Regions from separate parts of the Pseudomonas kurunegalensis genome, predicted to be linked through region 2. Evidence: predicted binding sites of a transcription regulator. Region 2 holds the regulator's gene; each other region holds the start of a gene.
The links. Region 2 encodes sigma-54, which starts transcription at its own class of promoters, with help from an activator protein. Its sites were predicted from a motif close to ANTGGCATNNANNTTGCTNT; they were not measured.
Positions count from the first base shown of each region.

Region 1 (9,571 bases), 330 kb from region 2:
TCATGCGGCAAGCTTAACGCATTGCCGCATGCAGATAACCTGTGCCGGCCGATGAACATCAGGCCACAGCCAATTCCACAGCCTCACCATTCAAACGCACCGGCCACACCCGCAGCTGTTGCCCGGCGTCCTCCAGGCACACCCCGCTCTTCAGGCTGAAATGCTGTTTGTACAGCGGCGCCGCCACCACCAGCTCGCCCTGCACACTGCCCACCAGCCCACGGCCAATGATATTGGCGCCGGAACGCGGGTCGCGGTTGTCCACCGCGTACAGCGGCTGGGCCTGCCCCGGCAGGTAAAACAGCGCCACCTGGGCCCCGTCGAGCCATACCACCACCCCGGAGTCAGCTACCAGGTCTTGCGCGTGGCACACTGCTTGCCAGTTCTCCCGGGTTTGCACAACAGCATTGGACAGGTTCATCAGACAGCCTCCTCGACAGTGGGGATCAGGTGCAGCGGCGCAGCGGGCCGGCGTTGTTCGCGTTCACGCACGAAGTGCACGTCCGGATCGGCGCGCCGGTCGTTGACGAAGGTGCGGAAGCGCTTGAGCTTTTCCGGATCGTTGAGGGCGTTGGCCCATTCGCATTCGTACTGGTCCACCACATGCTGCATCTGCGCTTCAAGCTCGCCGGCCAGGCCCAGGCTGTCATCGAGGATCACCTGTTTCAGGTAATCCAGCCCGCCCTCCAGGTTCTCGCGCCACACCGAAGTGCGCTGCAGTTTGTCGGCCGTGCGGATGTAGAACATCAGCACGCGGTCGATCAGGCGTACGAGGGTTTCGTCGTCCAGGTCGGTGGCGAACAGCTCGGCATGCCGTGGGCGCATGCCGCCGTTGCCGCACACGTACAGGTTCCAGCCTTTGTCGGTGGCAATCACGCCGATGTCCTTGCTTTGCGCCTCGGCGCATTCGCGGGTGCAGCCCGATACCGCGAACTTGAGCTTGTGCGGGCTGCGCAAACCCTTGTAGCGGTCTTCCAGGCGCAGGGCCATGCCGACACTGTCCTGCACACCGTAGCGGCACCAGGTGCTGCCGACGCACGACTTCACCGTGCGGGTCGACTTGCCATAGGCGTGGCCGGTTTCGAAGCCGGCCTCGATCAGCTCCCCCCAGATCAGCGGCAGTTCGTGCAGCTGGGCGCCGAACAGGTCGATGCGCTGGCCGCCGGTGATCTTGGTGTACAGGTCGTACTTCTTGGCCACCTGGCCAATGACGATGAGCTTGTCAGGGGTAATTTCACCGCCGGGGATGCGCGGCACCACCGAGTAGGTGCCGTTCTTCTGCATGTTGGCCATGAAGGTGTCGTTGGTGTCCTGCAGTGGCACCAGTGCCGGGTCCATGATCGGCTGGTTCCAGCACGAAGCGAGGATGTTGCCCACTGCCGGCTTGCAGATGTCGCACCCCACGTGGCCCTTGCCATGGCGTTCGAGCAGTTCGCTGAACGTGCGGATGCCTTCCACGCGCACCAGCCCGTACAGCTCCTGCCGGGTGTAGGCGAAGTGCTCGCACAGGCTCTTGTCCACCGCGACGCCACGGGCCGTCAGTTCATGCTCGAACACCTGCTTGAGCAAGGCTGCACAACCCCCGCAGCCCGTGGCAGCCTTGGTGCACCCCTTGACTGCGGCAAGGTCGCTGCAGCCGCTGTCGATGGCGGCGCACACCGCACCCTTGCTGACGTTGTGGCAAGAGCAAATGGTCGCGCTGTCCGGCAGTGCATCGGCGCCCAAGGCCGGCGCGCCACCGCCTTGCGGCAGAATCAGCGCGGCCGGGTCGGCCGGCAGGGCGATGCCGTTCTGTGCGTATTGCAGCAGGGTGTCGTAGTAACTGTTGTCACCCACCAGCACCGCGCCGAGCACGCGCTTGCCGCTGGCATCCACCACCAGCCGGCGGTAGGCACTGTTGGCTTCGTCGATGAAGCGGTAGCTGCGTGCCCCTGGTGTAGCACCGTGAGCATCACCGATCGAGCCGACATCCACGCCCAGCAACTTGAGCTTGGTCGACATGTCGGCACCGGTGAACGCGACCGCCGCCTCCCCCGTCAGCAACGCCGCCAGGTTACGCGCCATGCTGTAGCCCGGGGCAACCAGGCCGAACACGCTGCCGTTCCACGAGGCGCACTCACCAATGGCAAAGATGCGCGGGTCGCTGCTGCGGCAGTGGTTGTCGATCACCACCCCGCCACGCGCGGCGATGTCCAGCCCACTGGCACGGCCCAGGGCATCCTGCGGACGAATACCGGCAGAGAACACGATCAGGTCGGTTTCCAGATGCTCGCCGCCCTCGAAGTTCATGCGGTAGCGGTAGGCTTCGCCTTCGCTGATCGACTGGGTGGCGCGTGACAGGTGCACGCCCACGCCCAGCGCTTCGATCTGTGCCTTGAGCGCGGCACCGCCCTCGCCGTCCAGCTGCACCGGCATCAAGCGTGGCGCAAACTCGACCACGTGGGCTTCCAGGCCCAACGATTTGAGTGCGTTGGCGGCTTCCAGGCCAAGCAGGCCACCACCAACCACCACGCCACGGCGGGCACTGGCGGCGGCAGCCCGGATGCCATCGAGGTCGTCGAGGGTGCGGTAGACCAGGCGGGCGTTGCCGCTGGAGCCTTCGATCGGCGGTACGAAGGGGTATGAACCGGTGGCCAGCACCAGTTGGTCGTAGCCGTACCGGCCTTCGGCGGTAACCACTTCGCAGCGCTCGCGGTCGATTTCCAGCACGCATTCGCCAAGGTGCAGGTGCACGCCGTTGGCGGTGTAGAAATCGTGCTCGCACAGGGCCAGGGTTTCGGCACAGCTGCCGCCGAAGTATTCGGACAGGTGTACACGGTCGTAGGCGCGTTGGCGCTCTTCGCCGAACACATGCAGTTCGAAGCGCTCGTGGGCGCCGCGGCTGACCAGTTGCTCGACACAATGGTGGCCGACCATGCCATTGCCGACGATGACCAGTCGCTCTCGTTGCCCGCTGCTCGCTGTTGCCTTCATAAGCCGATCCTCGATCAAAAAAAAGCGCCTGGAGCCGAAGCTCCAGGCGCCTTTGCCTGTATTCATCACGGTAGGTGGCCCGGGTTGATCGCCGTTGATCAGTGGGCTTTGTTGTAGCTTGGGTAAAGCAGGGAGTGTGCCAACGCGGTTTCCTGCACTGGCCCTATCGCCGGCAAGCCAGCTCCCACAAAGCCCTCCACAGATTTAGAGGGCAGTGAAGAACCTGTGGGAGCTGGCTTGCCGGCGATAGGGCCAGCACAACAAATGCACATTCCAAGTGCATACTCCCCAACTTGGGGCACATTCAATACACATCCCGCCGATACCGCTTGGCCTTGCTCAAGGCCTCCATGTAGGCATCCGCATCCACGCCCCCATGCTCGGCAATGATTTCACGCAACGCCGCATCCACATCCTTGGCCATGCGCTGGGCATCACCACACACGTAGAAGTACGCCCCCGCCTCCAGCCACTGCCACAGTTGCGCACCCTGTTCGAGCATGCGCTGCTGCACATAGATCTTCTCGGCCTGGTCACGGGAAAACGCGGTATCCAGCCGCAGATGGCCGCTTGCCTGCCAAGCCTGCAACTGCTCCTGGTAGTAGAAATCGGTAGCCGCGTACTGCTCGCCAAAGAACAGCCAGTTGCCCCCTTTCGCGCCCCGCGCTTCTCGCTCCTCCAGAAACGCACGAAACGGTGCAATGCCAGTCCCAGGGCCAACCATGATCACCGGCACACTGTCATCCTCGGGCAGCCGGAAGTGCTTCGACACCTGCGGGAAGATGGCCACGTTCAGCGCCTGGGCACGGTCGGCCAGAAAGCTGGAACACACACCTTTACGCTCGCCATAGCGCACGGTGGAAACGGTCAGGTGCACCTGGCCCGGGTGTGCCAGCGGGCTGGAGCTGATCGAGTAGAGCCGTGGCTGCAACGGTTTGAGCAAGTCGAGCCAACGGGCCAGCGGCAGTTGCTGGGGGAAGGCGCGCAACACATCGACCAACTGCCGGCCCCACAGCCAGTCCTGCAGCTCGGCTTTGCATTCGGGCTGCAGCAGGCGCTGCAGGTCCGGGGCAGCACCCGCGAAGGCCTGGAGTTGCTGCGCAGTGACCTTGGCGATTTCCAGGTGTGCTTGCAGGGCTTCGGCCAGTGACATCACGGGATGGCCTTTGAGCTCGACCTTGGTCTGGCCATCGAGCTGCATCAACGCCAGCAACTCATCGACCAGCGCGGGGCAATTGCGCGGCCACACGCCCAGGGCATCACCGGCTGCATAGCTGAAGCCGCTGCCGCTCAAGTCGAAGACCAGCTGACGGGTTTCCTTGCTGGCACCGGGGCCGTTGAGCAGGCGGTTTTCCAGCAACGTAGCAGCCCAGGGTTGCTGCTTGCTGTAGGCCGCCACGGGTGCGGGCTCGCCTCCTGGTTGCGGTGCGGGGGCGCTGCCCAGGGTGGGGAGCAACGCGTCGAGCCAGCCCGCGAAGGTTTCATCAAAGTCCGGCTCGCAGTCCACCCGTTGCAGCAGGCGCCGCCCGCCCAGTTCCGCCAGGCGCTGGTCGAGCTTGCGGCCGAACCCGCAGAACTGGTCATAGCTGGAGTCACCCAGGGCCAGCACGGCATAGGGCAGCTCGGCACAACAGGCGCCCTCCTCGCCCTGCAAGTCCCGCCAGAATGCCCCAGCGCTGTCTGGCGCCTCACCATCGCCAAAGGTGCTGGCGATCAGCAGTACACTGGCGGCGCCCTGCAACTGCCGTGGGCTGACCGCTTCCATGCAACTGAGCTGCACGTCCAGGCCGGCACCGCGCAGGCGTTCGGCACAGCGCTCGGCAAGCAGCTCACCATTGCCAGTCTGCGAGGCCCACAGCACCTGGTGCCGTGGCGCCGCCAACGCTACAACAGGCAGTGCTGCGGGCTGGGCGAACAGCCCGGCCAACAGGCCGTCGACGAACAGCCGCCGGTTGGCCGCCAGCGGTGCATTGGCCGGCAAACCGGGCACGCCTTCGGCACGGCTTTGGTCCAGGCCCAGCAGGAAACCTTGCAGGTAATGGCGTTCTTCTTCGGCCAGCACCGGGGCCGGCAAGGTGTCCAGGCCAAGCAGGCGAGACAGGGTGGCGGTCGGCATACGAGCAGGCTCCGGGTTGGCAGTGTTCAGCTCAAGGGTATCGATGCGTTCACCTGCGACCCGCTCCAGGGCCACGGCGCAGTGTTTGAACGCGGGTTGCAGCGACAGCGGGTCAACCGCATCGCAGGTGACGGCATTGATTGCCAGTTGCTCGCCGACCACATCGTTCCAATGGAAGGGTGCGAAGCAGTTGCCTGGCATGACCCGGTCGCTGATGCGTGCGGGTAGCACGGCCTGGCCACGGCGCGACCGAATGGCCACCTGGTCTTTCTCGGCAACGCCCAGCCTGGCGGCGTCTTCGGGGTGAATTTCGACGAAAGGGCCGGGCTCCAGCTTGTTCAATGCCGGCACCTTGCCGGTCTTGGTCAGGGTGTGCCACTGGTGCTGCACACGGCCGGTATTCAGCACCATGGGGTAGTCGTCATTCGGCAACTCCGGTGCCGGCAACCAAGGCCGGGCGAAGAAACGGGCTTTGCCACTGGCGGTGGGGAAGGCCAACGCCGAGCGCTGGCCCTGGGCATCGTGCAGCAGCACCTGGCTGCTGCCGTCATTCAGGTAGCGCAACGGGCTGCGGTCGCTGTCACGGCCAGGCGCGCAAGGCCACTGGCGCGGTTGCTCACGCAGTTCGGCATAACCGATGCCGCGCAGGTCGTACCCGGTGGCAGGGTTATGGAAGCGACGGACTTCCTCGTACACCGCTTCGGCATCGGCGTAATCGAAGGCGTCGGCATAACCCATGGCGCACGCCACGCGGGCAATGATCTGCCAGTCCGGCAGGCTCTGCCCTGGCGGCTCGACGGCGCGCGGCATCAGGGTAAGGTTGCGCTCGCTGTTGATCATCACGCCCTCGCCTTCGGCCCACAGCGCGGCCGGTAGCAGAATGTCGGCGTAGCGATTGGTTTCGGTGTCGAGGAAAGCGTCCTGAGTAATCACCAGCTCAGCCTGATGCAGGCCGTCGATCACTTGCTGGCGGTTGGCGACACTGGCCACCGGGTTGCTGCAGATGATCCAGCAAGCCTTCACTTCACCGGCCTTCATCTGTTCGAACAGTGCCACCGTGCCCTCGCCGCCTTCGCGGCGCAGGCTGCCAGGTGCCAGTTGCCATTGCTGTTCGACAAAGGCACGGTCGGCTTCCACCAGCGCCGAGCGCTGGCCTGGCAAGCCGGGCCCCATGTAGCCCATCTCACGGCCGCCCATGGCGTTGGGCTGACCGGTCAGCGAGAACGGCCCGCTGCCGGGGCGGCAGATGGCGCCGGTGGCCAGGTGCAGGTTACAGATCGCATTGGTGTGCCAGGTGCCATGGATGCTCTGGTTCAAGCCCATGGTCCAGCAGCTCATCCAGTTGCTGGCACCGCCGATCCATTCGGCGGCCTTGATGATGTCGGCCTCGGCCAGCCCGGTGATGGCAGCCACGCGCTCGGGGCTGTAGTCGTCGAGGAAGGCTGGCAGTTCATCCCAGCCTTCGGTGTGGCAGGCAATGAAGTCAGGGTTGGTATGGCCGTTGCGATGTAGCAGGTGCAGCAAGCCGTTGAGCAAGGCCATGTCGCTGCCGGGGCGTACCTGCAGGAACAGGTCGGCCTTGTCGGCGGTGGCGCTGCGCCGTGGGTCGACCACAATCAGCTTCGCACCGGCCTTGACCCGGTCGAGCATGCGCAGAAACAGGATCGGGTGGCAGTCGGCCATGTTGGCGCCAATCACCAGGAACACGTCGGCGTGTTCGAAATCCTGGTAGCTGCCGGGTGGGCCATCGGCACCAAGCGACAGCTTGTAGCCACTGCCGGCGCTGGCCATGCACAGGCGCGAATTGGACTCGATGTGGCGGGTGCGGATAAAGCCCTTGGCCAGTTTGTTGGCCAGGTACTGGGCTTCCAGCGACATCTGCCCGGACACGTACAGCGCCACGGCGTCGTTGCCATGCTGATCGATGATGCCGCGCAGGCGTGCAGCTGTTTCGGCGATGGCCTGGTCAATGCCGGTGCGCACCGGTTGCTGGTTTCGCTGCTGCCGTACATAGGCGTCTTCCATGCGCCCGGCAGCGGTCAGCGGCAGGTGCGCAGTGAGGCCCTTGGTGCACAGGCGGCCGAAGTTGCTGGGGTGTTGCTTGTCGCCGCTGACCTTGCTGACCTTGCCGTCGGCAACGCTCATGACGATGCCGCAGCCGACGCCACAATAGGGGCAAACGCTGCGTACTTCGCTCTTGGCCATGGGCGGGCTCCTGTGGGGAACGCAAAAAGGCGCCGGCTGCCCCGGCTTGCTGATGCAAGCGAGGGGCAACACGGCGCCTTTGTCGTGAGGTTTTGTGGGCGGTCGACGTTGATGGCCCTGGATGAGGAGTAAGTCAGCAATTAATGGGCCAGCTGTACCGGCCCTTTCGCGGGCACGCCCGCTCCCACAGGGATATCACAAGGCCTGGGGGCGGTGCCGTACCTGTGGGAGCGGGCGTGCCCGCGAAGAGGCCGACACAGGTTTCGCACCACGCGGTGGCAACCCGAGGACACCTGGCGCTATGCTGGGGCACATTCCAGCATGAGCAACCGCCCTCTCCCCATGTCCCAAGTGATCCTCAAGACCCCCGCCCAACTCGACCTGATGCGCCGCGCCGGCCAACTGCTGGCCCAAGTGTTCGCCGAACTCGACAGTTTCATCCGCCCCGGCATCACGACGATGCAAATCAACGACCGCGCCGAGGCATTCATTGTCGGCACACTCAAAGCCCGGCCTGCGAGCAAGGGCCAGTACGGCTTCCCCTATTCGCTGAATACCTCGGTGGACCATGTGGTGTGCCACGGCATACCCAAGGTCGATGAAGTGTTGAAGGAAGGCTCGATCATCAACGTCGACATCACCCTGGAGCAAGGCGGCTACATCGCCGACTCGTCGAAGATGTACTGCATCGGGAAAATCAGCGATGAAGCCCGGCGCCTGGTCGATACGACCTACGATGCGCTGTGGAAAGGCATCGAACAGGTCCGCCCCGGGGCCACGCTCGGCGATATCGGCCATGCCATCCAGGCCCATGCCGAAGCAGCGGGCTACAGCGTGGTGCGCGAATATTGCGGGCACGGCATTGGCCAGCAGATGCATGAAGCACCGGAAGTGCTGCACATCGGCCAGCGTGGCATGGGTATGAAGCTCAAGCCGGGAATGGTGTTTACCATCGAGCCGATGATCAACCAGGGTGGCCGTGGCACACGAGCGCTGAAGGATGGCTGGACGGTGATTACGCGTGACCACACCCTGTCGGCGCAGTGGGAGCATACGGTAGCGGTGACTGAAGAAGGGGTTGAGGTGCTGACGCTGCGGGAAGAAGAACACTGACACCTGAAATTCAGGCACAAAAAAAGCGACCCTAAGGTCGCTTTCTTTGTTACTTCCGGGTGTTCAGTGGGCCCTGGAAGTGGAATATGGCGCAGCGGACGGGACTCGAACCCGCGACCCCCGGCGTGACAGGCCGGTATTCTAACCGACTGAACTACCGCTGCGCTATACATCGAGTGGTGGGTGATGACGGGATCGAACCGCCGACCCTCTGCTTGTAAGGCAGATGCTCTCCCGGCTGAGCTAATCACCCTTCGTCTCGGTGTGGCGCGCATTCTACGGACGACCCTGCACCCTGGCAAGCACTTTTTAAACTTTTTTCAAAAAAAACTTCATGCCTTTCAAAGACCTAGCGTTGCCGGGTGTTTCTTTGAGGCAGAAGCCGCTGCTGGCCCTGTGACAGGGCTGGTCTCAGATCACCACACGGAGAATAATGCCCGCCTTATGCATTAAGGAGAGTTGCCCCTCATGTGGTTCAAGAACCTGCTGACCTACCGCCTGACCCAGGAAGTCCCGTTCGAGCCTGAAGCGCTGGAAGCCGCCCTGGCCAGCAAGCCGGCCCGCCCCTGCGCCAGCCAGGAGCTGACCACCTATGGTTTCGTCGCGCCGTTCGGCAAAGGCGAAGACGCTCCCCTGGTGCATGTCAGCGGCGAGTACCTGCTGATTGCCGCGCGCAAGGAAGAACGCATCCTGCCGAGCAGCGTGGTCAACGACGCGGTCAAGGAAAAGGTCGAAGAGATCGAGACCGAGCAGATGCGCAAGGTCTATAAAAAGGAGCGCGACCAGATCAAGGACGAGATCATCCAGGCCTTCCTGCCGCGCGCGTTCATCCGCCGCTCGATGATCTTCGCTGCCATTGCCCCGCGCCAGGGCGTCATCCTGGTGAACTCGGCCAGCGCCAAGCGTGCCGAAGACCTGCTGTCGACCCTGCGTGAAGTGATGGGCTCGCTGCCGGTGCGCCCGGCCACGGTGAAAATTGCACCGGTTGCCACCATGACCGACTGGGTCAAGTCGCAACAGGCCGCCGAAGGCTTCTATGTGCTGGACGAGTGCGAGCTGCGCGACACCGCCGAAGACGGCGGCATCGTGCGCTGCAAACGCCAGGACCTGACCGGCGAGGAAATCCAGCTGCACCTGAGCACCGGCAAAGTGGTGACCCAGCTG
Region 1 is NZ_CP127871.1:1,457,240-1,466,810, reverse strand. Features, by position in the region: gene pcaQ (pca operon transcription factor PcaQ) at 1-4, opposite strand, end outside; gene nirD (nitrite reductase small subunit NirD) at 59-421, opposite strand; gene nirB (nitrite reductase large subunit NirB) at 421-2,973, opposite strand; gene QQ992_RS06600 (bifunctional nitrate reductase/sulfite reductase flavoprotein subunit alpha) at 3,278-7,294, opposite strand; gene map (type I methionyl aminopeptidase) at 7,616-8,407, shown strand; tRNA gene QQ992_RS06590 (tRNA-Asp) at 8,495-8,571, opposite strand; tRNA gene QQ992_RS06585 (tRNA-Val) at 8,585-8,660, opposite strand; gene rdgC (recombination-associated protein RdgC) at 8,876-9,571, shown strand, end outside.
Region 1: the regulator sigma-54 is predicted to act here: its motif matches at 3,098-3,117, upstream of nirB (nitrite reductase large subunit NirB).

Region 2 (9,571 bases):
GGTAGCCGCAGTGATCTGTGCCTGGTTGGTGAACATCGCCGAACTGCTGCTGCCGCTGGGCCTGGCCTGTGCGGCGGGGGCAATGCTGCTGGTGGTTACCCAGGAAATCATCCCGGAATCACGTAGCAACGGCCATCATCGCCTGGCCAGCCTGGGGTTGTGCATCGGGTTCTGCTTGATGATGGTGATGGACACGGCGATGTCCTGATTCACGATCAGGCTTGCGCGGTCCCTATAGGACCGCGCAGGTTTTTATTCGCCTTCGTCGAAGAAGTTGTTGATCAGCTCGACCAGCGCATCCATGGCGTCGTTGTCCTGCTCACCCTCGGTAAGCAGGTGAACCTGTGTGCCTTTGCCGGCCGCCAGCATCATCACCGCCATGATGCTCTTGCCATCCACCAGCTTGTCCGGTGCGCGGCCAACCCGTACCTGGCAGGGGAAGCGGCCAGCAACGCCGACGAACTTGGCTGCCGCCCGGGCATGCAGGCCCAGCTTGTTGATGATGGTGATTTCGCGGGCGGGCATCGTGGGGCGGATCCTTGGGCTTAGAGGTCGCGGTGGCGGACCTGGACGTTTTTCAGGGATTGCTGCAGCAACTGGCCAAGGCGCTCGGTGATGTACACCGAACGGTGGTGGCCGCCGGTGCAGCCGATGGCAATGGTGACGTAGGCGCGGTTGCTGGCGGCGAAGCGCGGCAACCACTTGAGCAGGTAGCTGGATATGTCGTTGAACATCTCTTCGACATCCGGCTGTACAGCCAGGTAGTCGACCACCGGTTGGTCAAGGCCTGAGTGCTCACGCAGCTCGGGCTTCCAGTAGGGGTTGGGCAAGCAGCGCACATCGAATACCAGGTCAGCATCGACTGGCATCCCGCGCTTGAAACCGAACGATTCGACCAGGAAGGCGGTGCCAGGCTCGGGTTGGTTGAGCAAGCGCAGCTTGATCGAATCACGCAACTGATACAGGTTGAGGTTGGTGGTGTCGATCTTCAGGTCGGCCAGATCGGAAATCGGCCCCAGCAGCTCGCGCTCCACATGGATCGCTTCTGCCAGCGAGCGGTTGGCATTGGTCAGCGGGTGGCGTCGGCGGGTTTCCGAGAAGCGCTTGAGCAGCGTGTCTTCGGCGGCATCCAGGTACAGTACGTCGCACTGGATATGCCTGGCACGGGCTTCTTCGAGCAGCTCGGGGAAGCGCGTGAGGTGGCTGGGCAGGTTGCGCGCGTCGATCGACACGGCGACCTTGGGTTGTAGTAATTCGGTGTTGATCAACGCATTTTCCGCCAACTGCGGCAGTAGCCCCGCGGGCAGGTTGTCAATGCAGTAGAAACCGTTGTCTTCCAGGACATCGAGGGCGGTGCTCTTGCCGGAGCCGGACCGGCCGCTGACGATGATCAGGCGCATGTTCAGTGCTCGTTCTGTACGTCCAGGACAACCTGGAACAGGGCCTCACTGCTGGTGGCCGCACGCAGGCGATCACGGACCTCCTTGCGATCGAGCATGCTGGCGATCTGGCGCAGCAGTTCCAGATGCGCATCGGTGGCGGCTTCGGGTACCAGCAGTACAAACAGCAGGTCCACGGGCGCGCCATCGATAGCGTCGTAATCAATAGGTGCTTCCAGGTGCAGCAGGGCGCTAACCGGCGCTGAGCAGCCTTCAAGGCGGCAGTGCGGAATGGCGATGCCATTGCCGAAACCGGTCGATCCGAGTTTTTCGCGGGCGACCAGCTTTTCGAAGACGTCTTGCATCTCCAGTTCTGGCACTTGGTCGGCGATGACGGTGGCGACCTTTTCCAGGGCGCGCTTCTTGCTGCCGCCCGGCACGTTCACGAGTGAACGGCCGGGGGTCAGGATGGTTTCAAGTCGGATCATGGATGAGGGGGATCAGCGGGCAGCTGCACCTTGCAGCAGGCTTTGCTGTTTTTCCTTGTGTTTTTTCAGTTGGCGGTCGAGCTTGTCGGCCAAGGCGTCGATCGCTGCATACATGTCTTCGTGTTCGGCGTTGGCTACCACTTCGCCGCCGGGAATCTGCAGGGTCGCCTCGACCTTCTGCTGCAGCTTCTCGACTTTCATGATGACCTGCACGTTGGTGATCTTGTCGAAGTGACTTTCCACGCGGGCGAGCTTTTCAAGCACGTAATCGCGCAGTGGCTGGGTGACTTCTACATGCTGTCCACTGATATTGACTTGCATACAGCTTCTCCTTTGTTGCCCGTGCATAAAGAGGCAGGTCTTGCACCTGCCCCACAAACGCTGTGGCACATCTCAGGGGCTACATCAGTCGCTTGCGTTCACTCGACGGTGCGATGCCGAGGGACTCGCGGTACTTGGCGACGGTGCGACGGGCTACCTGGATGCCTTGTGCCTCCAGTAAACCAGCGATCTTGCTGTCACTCAATGGCTTTTTCTGATTTTCCGCCGCAACCAGTTTTTTGATGATCGCGCGGATCGCCGTGGACGAGCATTCTCCGCCTTCGGAGGTGCTGACGTGGCTGGAGAAAAAGTATTTCAGTTCGTAGATGCCACGCGGTGTATGCATGTATTTCTGCGTGGTAACCCGCGAAATGGTCGATTCGTGCATGCCCACCGCTTCTGCGATGTCATGCAGCACCAGCGGCTTCATGGCTTCGTCACCATGGTCGAGGAAACCGCGCTGGTGCTCGACGATCTGTGTGGCAACCTTCATCAGGGTTTCGTTGCGGCTTTGCAGGCTCTTGATGAACCAGCGCGCTTCCTGCAACTGGTTGCGCATGAAGGTGTTGTCGGCGCTGGTATCGGCACGGCGCACGAAACCGGCGTACTGCGGGTTGACGCGCAGACGCGGAATAGCCTCCTGGTTCAGCTCCACCAGCCAGCGGTCGCTGTCTTTGCGCACGATGACGTCAGGCACCACGTACTCGGGCTCGCTGGACTCGATCTGCGAACCGGGGCGCGGGTTGAGGCTTTGTACCAGTTCGATCACCTGGCGCAGCTCGTCTTCCTTGATTTTCATACGCCGCATCAGCTGGCTGTAATCGCGGCTGCCGAGCAGGTCGATGAAATCGGTGACCAGGCGCTTGGCTTCGGTCATCCAGGGGGTGCTGGCGGGCAACTGGCGCAGTTGCAGCAGCAGGCATTCGCCCAGGTTGCGCGCGCCGACGCCGGCTGGCTCGAACTGCTGGATGCGGTGCAGCACCGCTTCGACCTCGTCCAGCTCGATATCCAGCTCCGGGTCGAAACCGGCGCAGATTTCCTCGAGGGTGTCTTCCAGGTAGCCCTGGCCATTGATGCTGTCGATCAGCGTGACGGCAATGAGGCGGTCGGTGTCGGACATCGGCGCCAGGTTCAGTTGCCACAGCAGGTGACTCTGCAGGCTCTCGCCGGCTGAGGTGCGGGTGGTGAAGTCCCACTCGTCGTCATCGTTGCTTGGCAGGCTGCTGGCGCTGGTCTGGTAGATGTCTTCCCAGGCAGTGTCGACCGGAAGCTCGTTGGGGATGCGCTCGCTCCACTCACCGTCTTCCAGGTTGTCGGCACTGACGGTGCTTTCCTGGAAGCTGTTGTCCTGGACTTCGGCGGCCGGCTTGTTCTCGGCGTTGTCCGCCATCGGGTCGCTGTTGTCGAAGTCGTCGCCGTCTTCCTGACGTTCGAGCATCGGGTTCGACTCCAGCGCTTCCTGGATTTCCTGTTGGAGGTCCAGGGTGGAAAGCTGGAGTAGGCGGATGGCCTGTTGCAACTGCGGTGTCATCGTCAGTTGCTGGCCCATTTTTAGGACGAGCGATGGTTTCATGGCTGGGGCTTAATACCTTGTTCGCCGGCGCGCATGCGCCATCCACTACACGAGGGCGCCGGGGCGCCAGATCAAGCAAGTTTTATGCCTTAAATTGTAGCGTTTGCCTAGAGCACTGTAACAACTTTCACCCCGGTTTCAGGGCGATTTGCCAGTACTCCAGGCATGTGCCGGGGTCAGAGCCGGAACTCGTGACCCAGGTAAACCTCTTTGACCAGATCGTTGGCCAGGATGGTCTCGGCATCGCCTTCGGCGATCAGGCGGCCATCGTTGACGATATAGGCGGTTTCGCAGATATCCAGGGTTTCGCGCACGTTGTGGTCGGTGATCAGTACACCGATGCCCTTGGCCTTGAGGTGGTGGATGATCTGCTTGATGTCGCCGACCGAAATCGGGTCGACGCCAGCGAACGGTTCGTCCAGCAGGATGAACTTGGGTGCGGTGGCCAGGGCGCGGGCAATCTCGACCCGGCGGCGTTCACCGCCGGACAGGCTCATGCCGAGGTTGTCGCGGATATGGCTGATGTGGAACTCCTGCAGCAGGCTTTCCAGCTCTTTGCGCCGGCCTTCCTGGTCGAGGTCCTTGCGGGTCTCGAGGATGGCCATGATGTTGTCGGCTACCGACAGCTTGCGGAAGATCGACGCCTCCTGCGGCAGGTAGCCGATACCGGCGCGAGCGCGGCCGTGCATGGGCTGGTGGCTGACATCGAGGTTGTCGATGAGCACGCGCCCCTGGTCGGCCTGGACCAGCCCGACAATCATGTAGAAACAGGTGGTCTTGCCGGCACCGTTAGGGCCTAGCAGGCCAACGATCTGGCCGCTATCGATCGACAGGCTGACGTCACGTACCACCTGACGCCCCTTGTAGCTCTTGGCCAGGTGTTGGGCTTTGAGGGTTGCCATTTACTCGGCCTTCTTCTTGGGCTGGATCACCATGTCGATACGCTGACGTGGTTGGGTCACATTTCCGCCACGCCCGGCGGTCGCCACCTGGGTCTTGGTGTTGTAGACGATTTTCTCGCCTTCGGTGGTGTTGCCCTCGTTCTCGACTTTGGCGCGATCGGTGAGAATCACGGTGTCTTTCTGGGCCTGGTACTGAATGGTCACTGCCCAGCCTTTCATCTTGTCAGGCTTGGCGGCGCTCTGTTGTTGCTCGAAGTAGGCCAGGTTGCCAACCGAGGTGACCACGTCGATGTCGCCGTTGGCGGCGCGGGTCATGGTGACGGTGTTGCCTTTGATCATCATCGAGCCTTGGGTGATGATCACGTCACCGGTGTAGGTCGCTACACCCTGCTTGTCGTCCAGGTGTGCGTTGTCGGCCTGTATGCGGATTGGCTGGTCACGGTCATTCGGCAGGGCGAAGGCGCTCGCGCTTCCCAGTGCTACGCTCAGGCTGAGCAAAAGGGGGAGGGTTTTAACGAGCCTCATACTGTCCTCTTACGTTAGAGAGCAAGTCCATCTTGCCTTCTTTCAAATACGCTTTCATGCCCTTGCCCGTGGTTGTGCCACCGGCGCCGTCGATTCTAACGGCTTGCTCGGTCTGCGCATATTGCTTCTGCGGGAATACGGTCATGCGTGAGCTGGTGATGATGGTGTCGCGTTGCTTTTCGTCGGTACGGGCAACGCGAACCTTGTTGATCAGTTCGACTTCGCTGCCGTCCGGGCTGACTTCGGCACGCTCGCTCTGTACATGCCAGGGGTACTCGGTGCCCCGGTACATGTGCAGGTCTGGCGTGGTCACGAGGGTGACTTCGGTGGCCTTCAGGTGCTCGACTTTGTCGGCAGTCATTTCGTACTGAAGCTTGCCGTCCGGCAAGAACTGCACGCTGTGCGCGTTGATCGCATAGTAGTCGATAGCGCTCTCGTCGACCTGGGCCACTGGCTGGTCGAGGAAGCTTTCCGGGCTAACATTCCAGTAGCCGATGGCGGCGAGCACAGAGGCTATCGCCGTCAGCAGCGCGATATTGCGGACTTTCTTGCTGAGCATGGGCAGCCTTACAAATAGTTGGCGTTGGCAGTGTCCAGGGTGCCCTGGGCCTGCATGATCAGTTCGCAGAATTCGCGGGCAGCGCCTTCGCCGCCGCGTGCCTCGGTCACGCCATGGGCGTGCTGGCGAACGAAGGGCGCGGCATTGGCCACTGCGATACCCAGGCCTACGCGGCGAATCACCGGCAGGTCGGGCAGGTCGTCGCCAAGATAGGCCACCTGTTCATAGCTTAGGCCGAGTTCGGCGAGCAGACCGTCCAGCACGACCAATTTATCCTCGCGGCCCTGGTAAAGGTGCGGGATACCGAGGTTTTTCGCCCGGCGCTCGACCACCGGGGTCTTGCGGCCACTGATGATCGCGGTGGTCACACCCGTGTTCATGAGCATCTTGATGCCTTGGCCGTCCAGCGTGTTGAAGGTCTTGAACTCGCTGCCGTCTTCGAGGAAGTACAGGCGCCCATCGGTCAGTACGCCATCGACATCGAAGACCGCCAGTTTGATGCTTTTGCCGCGTTGCATGAGGTTATGGTTCATTCCATCGCTCCTTACATTACACCGGCGCGCAGCAAGTCGTGCATGTTCAAGGCGCCGGTAGGGCGATCCTCCTGGTCCACGACAACCAGTGCGTTGATCTTGTGGTCTTCCATGATCTTCAAGGCCTCGGCGGCGAGCATTTCGGCGCGGGCGGTCTTGCCATGCACCGTCATCACCTGGTCGATCAGGGCGGTGCGCACATCGATATTGCGGTCCAGGCTACGCCGCAGGTCGCCGTCGGTGAAAATCCCGGCCAGCTTGCCATCCGCCTCAACGATGACGGTCATGCCCAGCCCTTTGTGAGACATTTCAAACAATGCATCTTTGAGCGATGTGCCGCGCTGGACCTTGGGCAGTTCATCACCTGCATGCATGACATTTTCGACCTTGAGCAACAGGCGCCGGCCAAGCGCACCGCCCGGGTGCGAAAAGGCAAAGTCTTCTGCGGTGAACCCGCGGGCTTCAAGCAGCGCAATGGCAAGGGCATCGCCCAATACCAGTGAGGCGGTGGTGGAGGACGTGGGCGCCAAATTCAGTGGGCAGGCCTCCTGTGCGACCCGGGCATCAAGGTTGACCTCTGCCGCCTGTGCCAGCACGGAGTTCGGGTTGCCGGTAAGGCTGATCAGCTTGATGCCCAAGCGTTTGATCAGGGGCAGCAGTGTGACAATCTCGGCCGTGCTGCCCGAATTTGACAGCGCCAGGACGATATCGTTGCGGGTGATCATGCCCATGTCGCCGTGGCTGGCTTCGGCCGGGTGGACGAAAAACGCGGGTGTGCCGGTGCTGGCCAGGGTCGCGGCGATCTTGTTGCCGATATGCCCGGACTTGCCCATGCCAAGCACCACTACCCGACCCTTGATCGCCAGGATCAGTTCGCAGGCTTTGACAAAGTTTTCGTCGACGCGCGCCAGCAGACCCTCGACGGCCTCGAGTTCCAGGCGTACGGTGCGCTGCGCGGATTGAATCAGCTCGCTGGATTGGCTCATGTCGAAACGCAATGCCTGATGAAAAGGCGGCGATTATAGCCGCAATGAAAGAAACCCTCACCCCTTCGATTACCGTAGCCAAAGTCATCGAAGCCTGTCACAGGGCTGAACGACTGCTTGCCCGGCCTTGGGGCGGTGCCCTCAGCGGTGCTATAGTTCGCCGCTATTCGGCCTGCCAGGGATGCGTGTGCCTTCCTGATGGAGGCCGGCGTCCATTAGGACGAGGCTGCACTAGCAAGGAGTCTAGATGAGTGTGGATAGCGCCTACGCGGTCGAGTTGAAGGGGGTTACCTTCAAACGCGGTTCGCGCAGCATTTTCAGCAACGTCGACATTCGCATCCCGCGCGGCAAGGTCACCGGTATCATGGGGCCATCGGGTTGCGGCAAGACCACGTTGCTCCGCCTGATGGGCGCGCAGCTGCGCCCCTCCAGCGGTGAGGTATGGGTTGCCGGGCAAAACCTGCCGACGCTGTCGCGCAGCGACCTGTTCGACGCCCGCAAGCAGATGGGTGTGCTGTTCCAGAGCGGCGCGCTGTTCACCGACCTCGATGTGTTCGAGAACGTCGCGTTCCCGCTGCGCGTGCACACCCAGCTGTCGGACGAGATGATCCGTGACATCGTGTTGATGAAGCTGCAGGCCGTGGGGCTGCGCGGTGCCATCGACCTGATGCCCGACGAACTGTCTGGTGGCATGAAGCGCCGTGTGGCGCTGGCCCGGGCCATTGCCCTGGACCCGCAGATCCTCATGTACGACGAACCGTTCGTCGGCCAGGACCCGATCGCCATGGGCGTACTGGTGCGCCTGATCCGCCTGCTCAACGATGCGTTAGGCATCACCAGCATCGTCGTGTCCCACGACCTGGCAGAAACCGCCAGCATTGCCGACTACATCTATGTGGTGGGCGACGGCCAGGTGTTGGGCCAGGGCACGCCCGATGAGCTGATGGGGTCGGACAACCCACGGATTCGCCAGTTCATGAAGGGCGACCCGGACGGCCCGGTTCCCTTCCACTTTCCTGCGCCTGATTACCGCGCCGACCTGCTGGGGGCGCGTTGATGCGCAGAAGATCCTTACTCGAACGTGTCCGCCTGCTGGGTCGCTCGGCGATCGACGTGCTGGCGGTACTGGGGCGTTCCTGCCTGTTCCTGTTCCATGCACTGATCGGCCGCGGCGGCATCGGCGGCGGTTTCCAGTTGCTGACCAAGCAGCTGTACTCGGTAGGCGTGCTGTCGCTGGCGATCATCGTCGTGTCCGGGGTGTTCATCGGCATGGTGCTGGCGCTGCAGGGCTACAGCATCCTGACCAAATACGGTTCGGAGCAGGCGGTGGGGCAGATGGTCGCCCTGACCCTGCTGCGCGAGCTTGGTCCGGTGGTGACGGCGTTGCTGTTCGCTGGCCGTGCAGGCTCCGCACTGACCGCTGAAATTGGCAACATGAAGTCCACCGAGCAGCTGTCGAGCCTGGAAATGATCGGCGTCGACCCGCTCAAGTACATCGTCGCGCCACGCCTTTGGGCCGGTTTCATCTCGCTGCCGCTGCTGGCGCTGATCTTCAGCGTGGTCGGCATCTGGGGTGGCTCGTGGGTGGCCGTGGACTGGCTGGGTGTATACGAGGGCTCGTTCTGGGCCAACATGCAGAACAGTGTTTCCTTTACCGACGACGTGCTCAACGGGTTGATCAAGAGCCTGGTGTTCGCCTTCGTCACAACCTGGATCGCCGTATTCCAGGGGTACGACTGTGAGCCCACCTCAGAAGGGATCAGCCGTGCCACCACCAAGACCGTGGTCTATGCCTCGTTGGCAGTGCTGGGTCTGGACTTTATTCTGACCGCCTTGATGTTTGGAGATTTCTGATGCAAAACCGCACCCTGGAAATCGGTGTCGGCCTGTTCCTCCTGGCCGGGATCCTGGCGCTGCTGCTGCTGGCCCTGCGTGTCAGCGGGCTGTCGGCCAGCCCGAGCAGCGATACCTATAAAGTTTATGCCTACTTCGACAATATCGCCGGTTTGACGGTCAGAGCTAAAGTGACCATGGCCGGTGTGACGATCGGCAAGGTTACCGCCATCGATCTGGACCGTGATTCCTACACCGGTCGGGTGACGCTGCAGCTGGACAAGTCGGTGGACAACCTGCCGACCGACTCCACTGCCTCGATCCTGACCGCCGGCTTGCTTGGCGAGAAGTACATCGGCATCAGCGTGGGCGGCGAAGACCAGGTGCTCAAGGACGGTGCGACCATCCACGACACCCAGTCGGCGCTGGTGCTGGAAGATCTGATTGGCAAGTTCCTGCTCAACTCCGTTGG
Region 2 is NZ_CP127871.1:1,131,180-1,140,750, forward strand. Features, by position in the region: gene QQ992_RS05005 (ZIP family metal transporter) at 1-208, shown strand, start outside; gene QQ992_RS05010 (HPr family phosphocarrier protein) at 253-525, opposite strand; gene rapZ (RNase adapter RapZ) at 546-1,400, opposite strand; gene ptsN (PTS IIA-like nitrogen regulatory protein PtsN) at 1,403-1,867, opposite strand; gene hpf (ribosome hibernation-promoting factor, HPF/YfiA family) at 1,880-2,188, opposite strand; gene QQ992_RS05030 (RNA polymerase factor sigma-54) at 2,268-3,761, opposite strand; gene lptB (LPS export ABC transporter ATP-binding protein) at 3,938-4,663, opposite strand; gene lptA (lipopolysaccharide transport periplasmic protein LptA) at 4,664-5,188, opposite strand; gene lptC (LPS export ABC transporter periplasmic protein LptC) at 5,175-5,747, opposite strand; gene QQ992_RS05050 (KdsC family phosphatase) at 5,756-6,280, opposite strand; gene QQ992_RS05055 (KpsF/GutQ family sugar-phosphate isomerase) at 6,292-7,266, opposite strand; gene QQ992_RS05060 (ATP-binding cassette domain-containing protein) at 7,514-8,323, shown strand; gene mlaE (lipid asymmetry maintenance ABC transporter permease subunit MlaE) at 8,323-9,120, shown strand; gene mlaD (outer membrane lipid asymmetry maintenance protein MlaD) at 9,120-9,571, shown strand, end outside.

Region 3 (9,571 bases), 2.8 Mb from region 2:
CGCCTCACTGCTCAGCGACGTGGTGGTACGCAGCTGGTTCTCGATGAACGCGTTGTACACCCGGCGCACGTCCGCCAACGTGGTGCCCGTGCCAATGAACACCTGGCCGACTTGCTGCCCGCCCTTGGTCTTTTGCACGTTCTGCTGGCGCGAGTAGCTTTCGACATCGGCGTTGGCGATGTTGTTACCGAGGGTGTACATCCCCGATTGCGCGGCACCCAGCCCCGACATACCAATGTTGATCAGACTCGCCATGGTTCCATACCCTTAAAGTTTTGTTGCGGTACCGAGCATTGCGTAGTGCTCGTACGACTTCATCTGTCTTGCGATCTGCGAGATCTTGCTGGCGTAATTCGGGTCGGTGGCGTACCCGGCCTTTTGCAACTCTTGCACGAACTGTTCTGGTTTATCGGCGGCCTTCACCGCATCTTGATAGCGTGAATTGTTCTGCAGCAGGCTGACCAGGTCGTGGAAGCTGTCCTGGTAGGAATCGTACGAACGGAACGCCGCCGTCTCCTTGACGAACTGGCCATCACGGTACTCGCTGGTAATCGCCCTCGCCTCACCGCCGTCCCAGTTGCCAGTGGCTTTGATGCCGAACAGGTTGTGGCTGCTGCTGCCGTCGGTGTTGCGCATGACCGACTTGCCCCAACCGGTTTCCAGTGCGGCCTGGGCCACCAGGTAGCGTGGGTCGATACCAATGCGCTTGGCCGCCTGTTCGGCCATCGGCAGCATGGTGGCGACGAATTCATCGCTGTCGCCAAAGGCTTTGTTCGGCGCCAGCGGCGGCTGGGCCACGGCGCGGCCGACGATGCGCAGGCCGTTGTCCGGTACGGCGAAGGCCTTGGCCACTTGCTGGCCGTCACGGGCAGGCACAGTGGCGGTGTTGGCAGTGGCCGCCGACGGCACGATGCCGGCCAGCAGGCGGTCGGTGAGTTTGCTCGGCAGCGCCAGGCGACGCGAGTTGAGTGCAGCGACGTCGTTGCGGGTGGCGGTCGACTGGGCGGCATGCACGGGCTCGGCCACCTTGTTGCCCCACAACGCCGGGGCATTGCCCTCGGTACGTGGAAACGGGCTGGTGCTGGCCGGGCTGGCCTTGTTCTTCGACAGCTGGCGCACCAGCACATCCTGCAGCCCGATACCGCCACCTTCGCGCGACATGCTCACAGCCAGTTGCTGGTCATACATGTCACGGTACTGCTTCACCGTTTCGGTGTTCATCGGGTTGTCGTCAGCCAGCACGTCGCTGGCCTTGCGTGAGGCCTTGAGCATTTCGCTGATGAACAGCGACTCGAACTCCTGGGCGACCTTGCGCACGTTGGCATCGCTGTCGCGGTCGCCATGCTTGAGCGAGCTCAAGCGATTGAGGTCGGTGTAGGCACCGCTGTCGGCGCTGCCGGAAACCAGGCTTTTGCTGTTCATCCGCGCCGTCCTCAGATCACGATCAGGTCGGCCTGCAAGGCGCCGGCCTGTTTCAGGGCTTCGAGGATCGCCATCAGGTCGCCAGGCGCTGCGCCTACCTGGTTCACCGCACGGACGATTTCATCCAGCGTGGTGCCCGGCCCGAACTTGAACATGGGCTTGGCTTCCTGCTCGGCATTGACCCGCGAACGTGGCACCACGGCGGTCTGGCCATTGGAGAACGGCCCAGGCTGGCTGACGATCGGGTCTTCGGTAATGGTCACGGTCAGGCTGCCGTGGGTGACCGCCGCGGGCGACACCTTGACGTTCTGACCAATGACGATGGTGCCGGTGCGCGAGTTGATGATCACCTTGGCCACGGCCTGGCCCGGGTCGATTTCGAGGTTTTCCAGGATCGACAGGTAATCCACGCGCTGGCTTGGGTCCATCGGCGCACTGACGCGCACCGAACCACCGTCCACGGCCTGCGCCACACCAGGGCCGAGCAGGTCGTTGACCTTGTCGACGATACGCTTGGCGGTGGTGAAGTCGGGGCGATTGAGGTTCAGGGTCAGGGTATTACCCTGGTTGAAGCCGCTCGGTACTGCACGCTCGACACTGGCACCACCCGGAATACGGCCGGCCGACGGAACGTTGACGGTGATCTTCGAACCGTCACGGCCTTCTGCATCAAAGCCGCCGACGACCAGGTTGCCTTGGGCGATGGCGTAGACGTTGCCATCGATACCCTTGAGCGGGGTCATCAGCAGGCTGCCGCCGCGCAGGCTCTTCGAGTTACCGATCGAGGAAACGGTAATGTCCACCACCTGACCAGGCTTGGCGAATGCCGGCAGGTCGGCATGTACCGACACCGCCGCAACGTTTTTCAGCTGCACGTTGCCGGAACCGGCCGGCACCTTGATGCCGAACTGCGACAGCATGTTGTTGAAGGTTTGCAGGGTGAATGGCGTCTGGGTGGTCTGATCACCCGTGCCGTTCAGCCCCACCACCAAGCCGTAACCGATCAACTGGTTGGAACGCACACCAGAGATGCTGGCGATGTCCTTCAGGCGCTCGGCCTGGGCAGCGAACGCACAGGACAAGAGCAGGGTTGTGGCAATCAGCTGCCTCACGTTGAACATGGTCATCCGTACTCAGAAAGGCCAAAGCGGGCTGATGAAGAAGCGGTCCAGCCACCCGGGCTGGCTGGCATCGGCGAACGAGCCGGTACCGGAGTAGGTAATGCGCGCGTCGGCCACACGGGTGGACGGCACGGTGTTGTCAGTGGCGATATCGTCAGCGCGGATCATGCCGGCAATACGCACCAGCTCTTCGCCTGTGTTCAGGGTCAGCCACTTCTCGCCGCGCACGGCGATGATGCCGTTGGGCAGCACTTCGGCCACGGTGACCGTGATGGAGCCGGTCAGGGTGTTGCCCTGGGTAGCCTTGCTATCGCCCTTGGTGGCGCGCTCGCCGTTGTAGCCGGCCTCCAGCGACAGATCACCGCCGCCAAACGGGTTGTTGGTGTTTGGCGTAGTGCCGAACAGCGAAGTCAGGCCAATATTGGCGTTGCTGTTTTTCTGGATCTGCGAACCGGCGTTCTTGCTGGCCGAGGTTTTCTCGTTCAGGGTGATCGTGATGATGTCACCCACCCGGAACGCCTTGCGGTCGCTGTACAGGTTCTGCTCGAAACCGGCCTGGTAGATCGAACCGTTGTTGGCCGCTGCCGGCAACGGGGTGCGCGGCAGGACCGGCGCATAGTACGGGTCGTTGGGCTTGGGCGTCGGGCCGACGCAACCTGCCAGCAACACCGCCCCCCCCAGGGCGAACACGGACAACAGACGATTCATGATGCATACCTCACGGGTGTAACGAAGCGACAGGGCTTAGAGCTGCTGGGTAACGAACGACAGCATCTGGTCGGCGGTGGAGATGACCTTGGAGTTCATCTCGTAGGCACGCTGGGTGGTGATCATGTTCACCAGCTCTTCCACCGTGCTGACGTTGGAGTTTTCCAGCGTCTGCTGCAGGGTAGTGCCGAAGCCGTTGAGGCCTGGGGTGCCGACCTGCGGCGCACCACTGGCAGCGGTTTCCAGGAACAGGTTGTTACCCATCGCCTGCAGGCCAGCCGGGTTGATGAAGTCGGCGGTCTGAATGTTGCCGATAACCTGCGCAGCCGGGTTGCCGGCGGTGGTGATCGACACGGTGCCGTCCTGGCCGACAGTGAAGGTCTGGGCGTCGTTCGGGACCACGATGGCAGGCTCCAGCGCCAGGCCATCGGCGTTGACGATCTGGCCGTCGGAGTTCAGGTGGAACGTACCGTCGCGGGTATAGGAGACGGTGCCGTCAGGCTGCAGGATCTGGAAGAAACCACGGCCATTGACGGCCATGTCCAACGGGTTTTCCGTGGTCTGCAAGCTGCCGGTCTGGAAGTTTTTCTGCGTGCCGACAATGCGCACACCGGTACCGACCTGCAGGCCCGACGGCAACTCGCTGTCCTGGGTAGACTGCGCACCTGGCTGACGCTTGATCTGGTACAGCAGGTCCTGGAATTCGGCACGATCACGCTTGAAGCCGGTGGTCGAGACGTTGGCCAGGTTGTTGGAGATGACCGTCAGGTTGGTGTCCTGTGCGGACAGGCCGGTTTTAGCGACCCAGAGAGCCGGAAGCATTTAGTGTTCTCCTCGTGCGCCTGATTTACGGCACCCGTTCAAATGTGGTTAGCCGAGTTGCAAAACACGCGCCATGGCTTCATCGCCTTCCTTGGCCGCGTTCATCATCTTGACGTGCAGTTCGAACTGACGGGACAGCGCCAGTACAGAGGTCATTTCCTCGACAGCGTTGACGTTGCTGCCCTGCAAAAAGCCTGATACCACCCGCACGTTGATGTCGGCATCGGCGGGTTGGCCGGAGGTGGTATGGATCAGCCCGTCCTGGCCTTTGGTCAGGCCTTTGGTGTCGGGGTTGACCAGCTTGATGCGGTCGACTTCCGCCATCACGCGCGGGTCTTCACCCATGGAGCGGATGCTGATGGTGCCATCGGAGCCGACTTCGACCTTCTGCTCAGGCGGGATGGCAATGGGGCCGCCGTTGCCGAGCACAGGCATACCGTTGCCGGCACGCAACACCCCGAGGGCATCGATGTTCAGGCTACCGGTACGCACATACGCTTCACTGCCATCTGGCGCTTGCACGGCGATAAAACCGTTACCGCTCACGGTCACATCCAGGTCGCGGCCGGTTTCCACCATCGGGCCTTCACTGAAGTCAGTGCCCGGGCGCTCGGTCATGGCAAAGGCACGCGCCGGAAAGCTGTCACCAAACACCGGCATCGAGCGCGCCTGCTCCAGGTCACGCTGAAAACCATTGGTAGAAATGTTGGCCAGGTTGTTGGCATGCGCCTTCTGCGCCAGCGCGTTCTGGCTGGCCCCGGTCATGGCCACATAAAGCATCTTGTCCACAATCATCCTCCGTTGCACTGGCGGCCGTTTGCCGTTCGCCGTTGCTCTACAGGGGCTAAAGCAAGTTCCGAACCAACTTGCCAAAAGCACGAAAAAGCCCATGAATACGGGCAGTTGGGAAAGCCCGGGCGGCGACAGCCGCCGGTTATCCGGCGCTGCTTTGCCGCTGGCGGCAAAACGGGCTCATCTACAGGCAAGCCTGTGCCTACGGCACGTCACGGCAACGTGCATTGTTGTAAGGCCCGGCAAAGCGCCTCCAACCCTCACCTGGCGACCACTGCGAACACACCAGACGCCCATCCACCAGGCTTTCCCATCGCCAGTAAGGCGCCGGCGCCGCCTGCAGCTGACCAAGACAGCAGGCAACCAGCATTGCGACAAACAGCCTTTTCATCACCCCTCCTGCAAAAACAACGAACCCCTTCACGAGAAAGGGGTTCGCCTGTACGCACTCAAACAATCGCGATCAAGTCATCTGAATGATGGTCTGCATGACGGTGCTTTCGGTCGAAATGGTCTTGGCGTTCGCCTGGTAGTAGCTTTGCGCCTTGATCAGATCAACCAGCTCCTGCGTCAGGTTGACGTTGGAGCCTTCCAGCGAGTTGGACTCGATCGCCCCCAAGGTACCGGTTTTCGGCGAATCGATACCCGGAATGCCCGAGTTGTAGGTCTCGGTCCAACGGGTACTGCCGATTTGCTGCAGCCCCTGCTCGTTGGCGAAGCTCGCCAGCGCGACCTGGCCAATGGCGCGCGACTGGCCATTGCTGAAGGAGGCGAACAATACACCCGTCGCGTCGATGCTCAGGTTGGACAGGATGCCCGTGGCATAACCATCCTGGGACTGGGACATACGCGCCGTTTCAGTGTTGTAGGAGGTGGTGCTGGCCATCGACATTTTCATGCCGGCAGCATCGCCCACCGCACCGTTGGCACTCCAGTTACCCGAAGCATCTTCGGCTGCCGGCACCCAGCCAACCATGCTGAAGGTATTGTTGACGACCGTGAACGAGGTGCCCGCCGGGTGCCCCGTGTTGTCGGCTGTCATCGAATTGACCGAGCCATCGCTGTTGAATGCGATCGTGCCCACCAGCGGCTCTGTGCTGCCCGGATTGAACGGGTTGCGCCCGTCAACGAGGGTGTACATGGTCCACTCGTTGGTACCGGTCTTGCGGTAGAACTGCTCCATGGTGTGTTCGTTGCCCTGGCTGTCATACACCTTGGTCGGGAACGAGCGGGTATAGGTCGTATCGTCGGAAGGGTCGAACGGCTTGTTTGCCACCAAGGCAGGCGAAGTGACACCCAGCGACTGGTTGGTACCTGCCGCGCCACTGGCAACCCAGTCACCATTGGCATCCTGAGTGGCCGGCACCCAGCCGGTCATGGCAAACGCGCCATTGCTGACCGTGAACGACGCACCACTTGGCACGCCCGTGGTGTCAGCCACCATGGAGCTGATGGTGCCATCACTGTTGTAGTTGATGGTGCCGGCCAGCGGGGTGGTGCTGGCCGGGTCGAACGGGTTGCGACCGTCGACCAGCGTGTACATGGTCCATTCGTTGGTGTCGGTCTTGCGGTAGTACTGCTGCACTTCGTGCTGAACACCATCCGCATCCAGCACGGTACTGGTGCTGGAGCGCTGATAAGTGCTTGGGTCCGCCGGGTCGAATGCGGCCATGGACGGCGGCTTGGTGTTGTCATACACCAGGAAAGGAATCGAGGCCGCCGAGGAGTTCAGGTTGATGCCCTGGTCGATCAACGAGGTTGCCTTGGGCTGCAATGCCGACGTGTCGATCTTCAGGTCGGTCAGGCCGCTTTTCTGGATCTTGCCAGTGGCATCCGCCATGTAACCTTGCAGGCGCAGGCCATCGGAGGTCTCGACGAAGTTGTCCTTGCTTGGCTGGAAGGAGCCCGCCCGGGTGTAAACCTTCGAGCCGTTGTCAGACAGCACGAAGAAGCCCTGCCCCTGGATGCCCATGTCCAGCACGTTGCCCGTGGTGTTTACATCACCCTGGGTGAACTGTTGGGAAATGGCTGCCAGCCGCACACCATTGCCCACCTGGTTCTTGCCCACACCCAGGCGGTTGGCGCCGGCATAGACATCCGCGAACTCGGCGCGCGAGGACTTGAAGCCCGTGGTATTGACGTTGGCGATGTTGTTGCCGGTGACATCCAGTTGTTTGTTGGCTGCGTACAGACCGCTAAGGCCGATATTGAAAGACATGAATTCGCTCCTTTTGCCGCTCTAGCGGGCCTTAGATACCGATGGTTTGTACGTCGGAGAGGGAAACCTTGCCTACACCGGCGAGGTTGAGCACCATTTCTCCGGCGGCACTGAAGCTGACGCTGGTGACCTTGGCCGGCAACAGCGTGCTCATTTGCACCGCCTTGCCATCGACTGTGGTGCTTGCGGTGAAGGTGTAAGTGCCCGGGTCCACTTTCTCGCCACTGTTGTTGGTACCGTCCCAGATGAAGTCGGCGTAACCGGCTTTCTGCTCACCCAACTCGATGGTCTTGACCGTGTTGCCATCCTTGTCCTTGATGGTGATCTTCGCTTCACTGATGGCCTGGGGCACAACGAACTGGGCATTGAAGCTTTCAGCGGTGTCAACCACGGCCTTGTCGTTCTGAACCACCACCGACCGCCCTACCAGCGACGATGCCTGAAGCGCCTGGGACGAAGCCATGGCACTGGTGATGGCGCTGACCGAGTCGTTCAGCGAGGTAATACCTTCCAGGCTGCTGAACTGCGCCAGTTGGGCAACGAACTCGCCGTTATCCTGCGGGTCCAGCGGGTTCTGGTGCTGCATCTGGGTGACCAGCAACTGCAGGAAGGCATCTTTGCCGAGCGAATCGGTGCCGGTCTTGGATGCAGTGTCCGTGGTCTTTTTGGTGCTGGTGCCCACGCCCGACGCCGACAGCACGTCATTGAGGTTCACACCGTTAGTATCGATTGCCATGGTCTGAATTCCTTATCACTGCCCCAGGGTCAGCACTTTCTGCATCATGGTCTTGGCCGTGTTCATCAACTCGGCGTTGGTCTGGAACGCGCGACTGGCGGAGATCATGTCAGCCATCTCCTCGACCACGTTGACGTTCGGGTAGTAGACGTAGCCGTCCTTGTTCGCCGCCGGATGGTTTGGCTCGTAGCGGGCCTCCAGGGTGCTCTGGTCTTCGACGATGCCTTTTACCTGCACACCCTGCCCTGCCTCACCCTGGTCTTCGAACAGCGACTGGCTGCTGCCGGCCTGTGCGTCCTGGAACGTGGTGGCGAACACCGGGTGGCGAGCGCGGTAAGTCTGGTCGATGCTCGAAGACACGGTCTCGGCGTTGGCAATGTTCGACGCCACGGTGTTCAGGCGCGTGTTCTGCGCGCTCATGCCGCTACCGGCAATGTTGAAAACACTGGAAAGGGACATGGTCATTCTCCCCGCAGGGCGGAAACCAGCCCTTTGAATTTACTGTTGAGCAAGGTGAAGCTGGCCTGGAAGCCAATGGCGTTTTCGGTGTAGTTCGATTGCTCGATCTGCGCGTCCACGGTGTTCTGGTCGATCGACGGCTGCAGCGGCGTGCGGTACTTGAGGGTATCGTCAGCGGCGATGGCGAGGCCTTCGGCTTCGATGTGCCGGCTGTTGGTACGGTCCATGGCGAAACGGCCGCTTTGCTGCTTGCTGGTTTCGGCGGCGAGCACCGAAGAAAAGTCCATGTCACGCGCCTTGTAGTTGGGCGTGTCGGCGTTGGCGATATTGTTGGCCAGCACTTCAGCGCGCTGGGCGCGGAAGCCCAGTGCCTTTTCGTGAATGCCAAGCGCCTTGTCGAAGCTGATGCTCATGTCGGGGAAACCTTCAGAGGTTGACCGGAATGTCGTTGAGCAAGGTGTAGCAAGGGCTGTGCCAACGCGTGCAAAACCCGGAAACACAGGCTTTCGAGGTGGAGTGGTGTCAGGGTGATGCCAGAAAAGCGGCAAAGGCCTTCCGCCTTGGGCGGCGAAAGCGGCAATTGCCGGGTGGCAAAAGCGGCAAATCAAAAAATTGACGTCAGCATTTTTCCTGTACCCGCGAAGAGGCCGGCGCAGAAAAACAAAAAGGCCGGCAACTTTCGCTGCCGGCCTTTGCGCTTACTTGGCCTGGTAGATGATCCCCGGGCTGCACTGCACCATCTGGTAATGGTCTGGCAACCCGTTCAACGCCTCCGAGGCACCAAGGAACAGGTAGCCACCGGGCTTCAGTGTGCTGTGAATACGCAGCAGGATGTCGCGCTTCACCTGCGCCGAGAAGTAGATCAGCACGTTGCGACAGAACACGATGTCGAACTTGCCCAGGCTGGCATAGCTATCGAGCAGGTTGAACGAGCGGAACTCGACGCGGCTGCGAATGGCCGGCTTTACCGCCCAGCGCCCTGGCCCCTTGGGGTCGAAGTAGCGCTGCAGGCGCTCCTGCGACAAGCCGCGGGCAATCGCCAGGCTGTCGTACTCACCGGTCTTGCAGTTGGTGAGCATGGTGCCGGACAGGTCGGTGGCCACAATCTGAGCGCCCATCTTCAGCTGGCCCAGGTTGCTGCGCTCGAACTCGTCGATGGCCATCGAGATGGAATACGGCTCCTGCCCCGACGAACAGGCCGCCGACCACATGCGCAGGCGCTGGCCGGGGTTGTTGCGGATGAACTCGGGGATCACCTTGTTCTTCAGCACTTCGAACGGGTAGGTATCGCGA
Region 3 is NZ_CP127871.1:4,464,222-4,473,792, forward strand. Features, by position in the region: gene flgK (flagellar hook-associated protein FlgK) at 1-255, opposite strand, end outside; gene flgJ (flagellar assembly peptidoglycan hydrolase FlgJ) at 268-1,422, opposite strand; gene QQ992_RS20240 (flagellar basal body P-ring protein FlgI) at 1,434-2,543, opposite strand; gene flgH (flagellar basal body L-ring protein FlgH) at 2,556-3,251, opposite strand; gene flgG (flagellar basal-body rod protein FlgG) at 3,288-4,073, opposite strand; gene QQ992_RS20255 (flagellar basal body rod protein FlgF) at 4,122-4,862, opposite strand; gene QQ992_RS20260 (hypothetical protein) at 5,068-5,256, opposite strand; gene QQ992_RS20265 (flagellar hook-basal body complex protein) at 5,329-7,083, opposite strand; gene flgD (flagellar hook assembly protein FlgD) at 7,115-7,819, opposite strand; gene flgC (flagellar basal body rod protein FlgC) at 7,835-8,278, opposite strand; gene flgB (flagellar basal body rod protein FlgB) at 8,281-8,691, opposite strand; gene cheR (protein-glutamate O-methyltransferase CheR) at 8,977-9,571, opposite strand, start outside.
Region 3: the regulator sigma-54 is predicted to act here: its motif matches at 4,920-4,939, upstream of QQ992_RS20255 (flagellar basal body rod protein FlgF).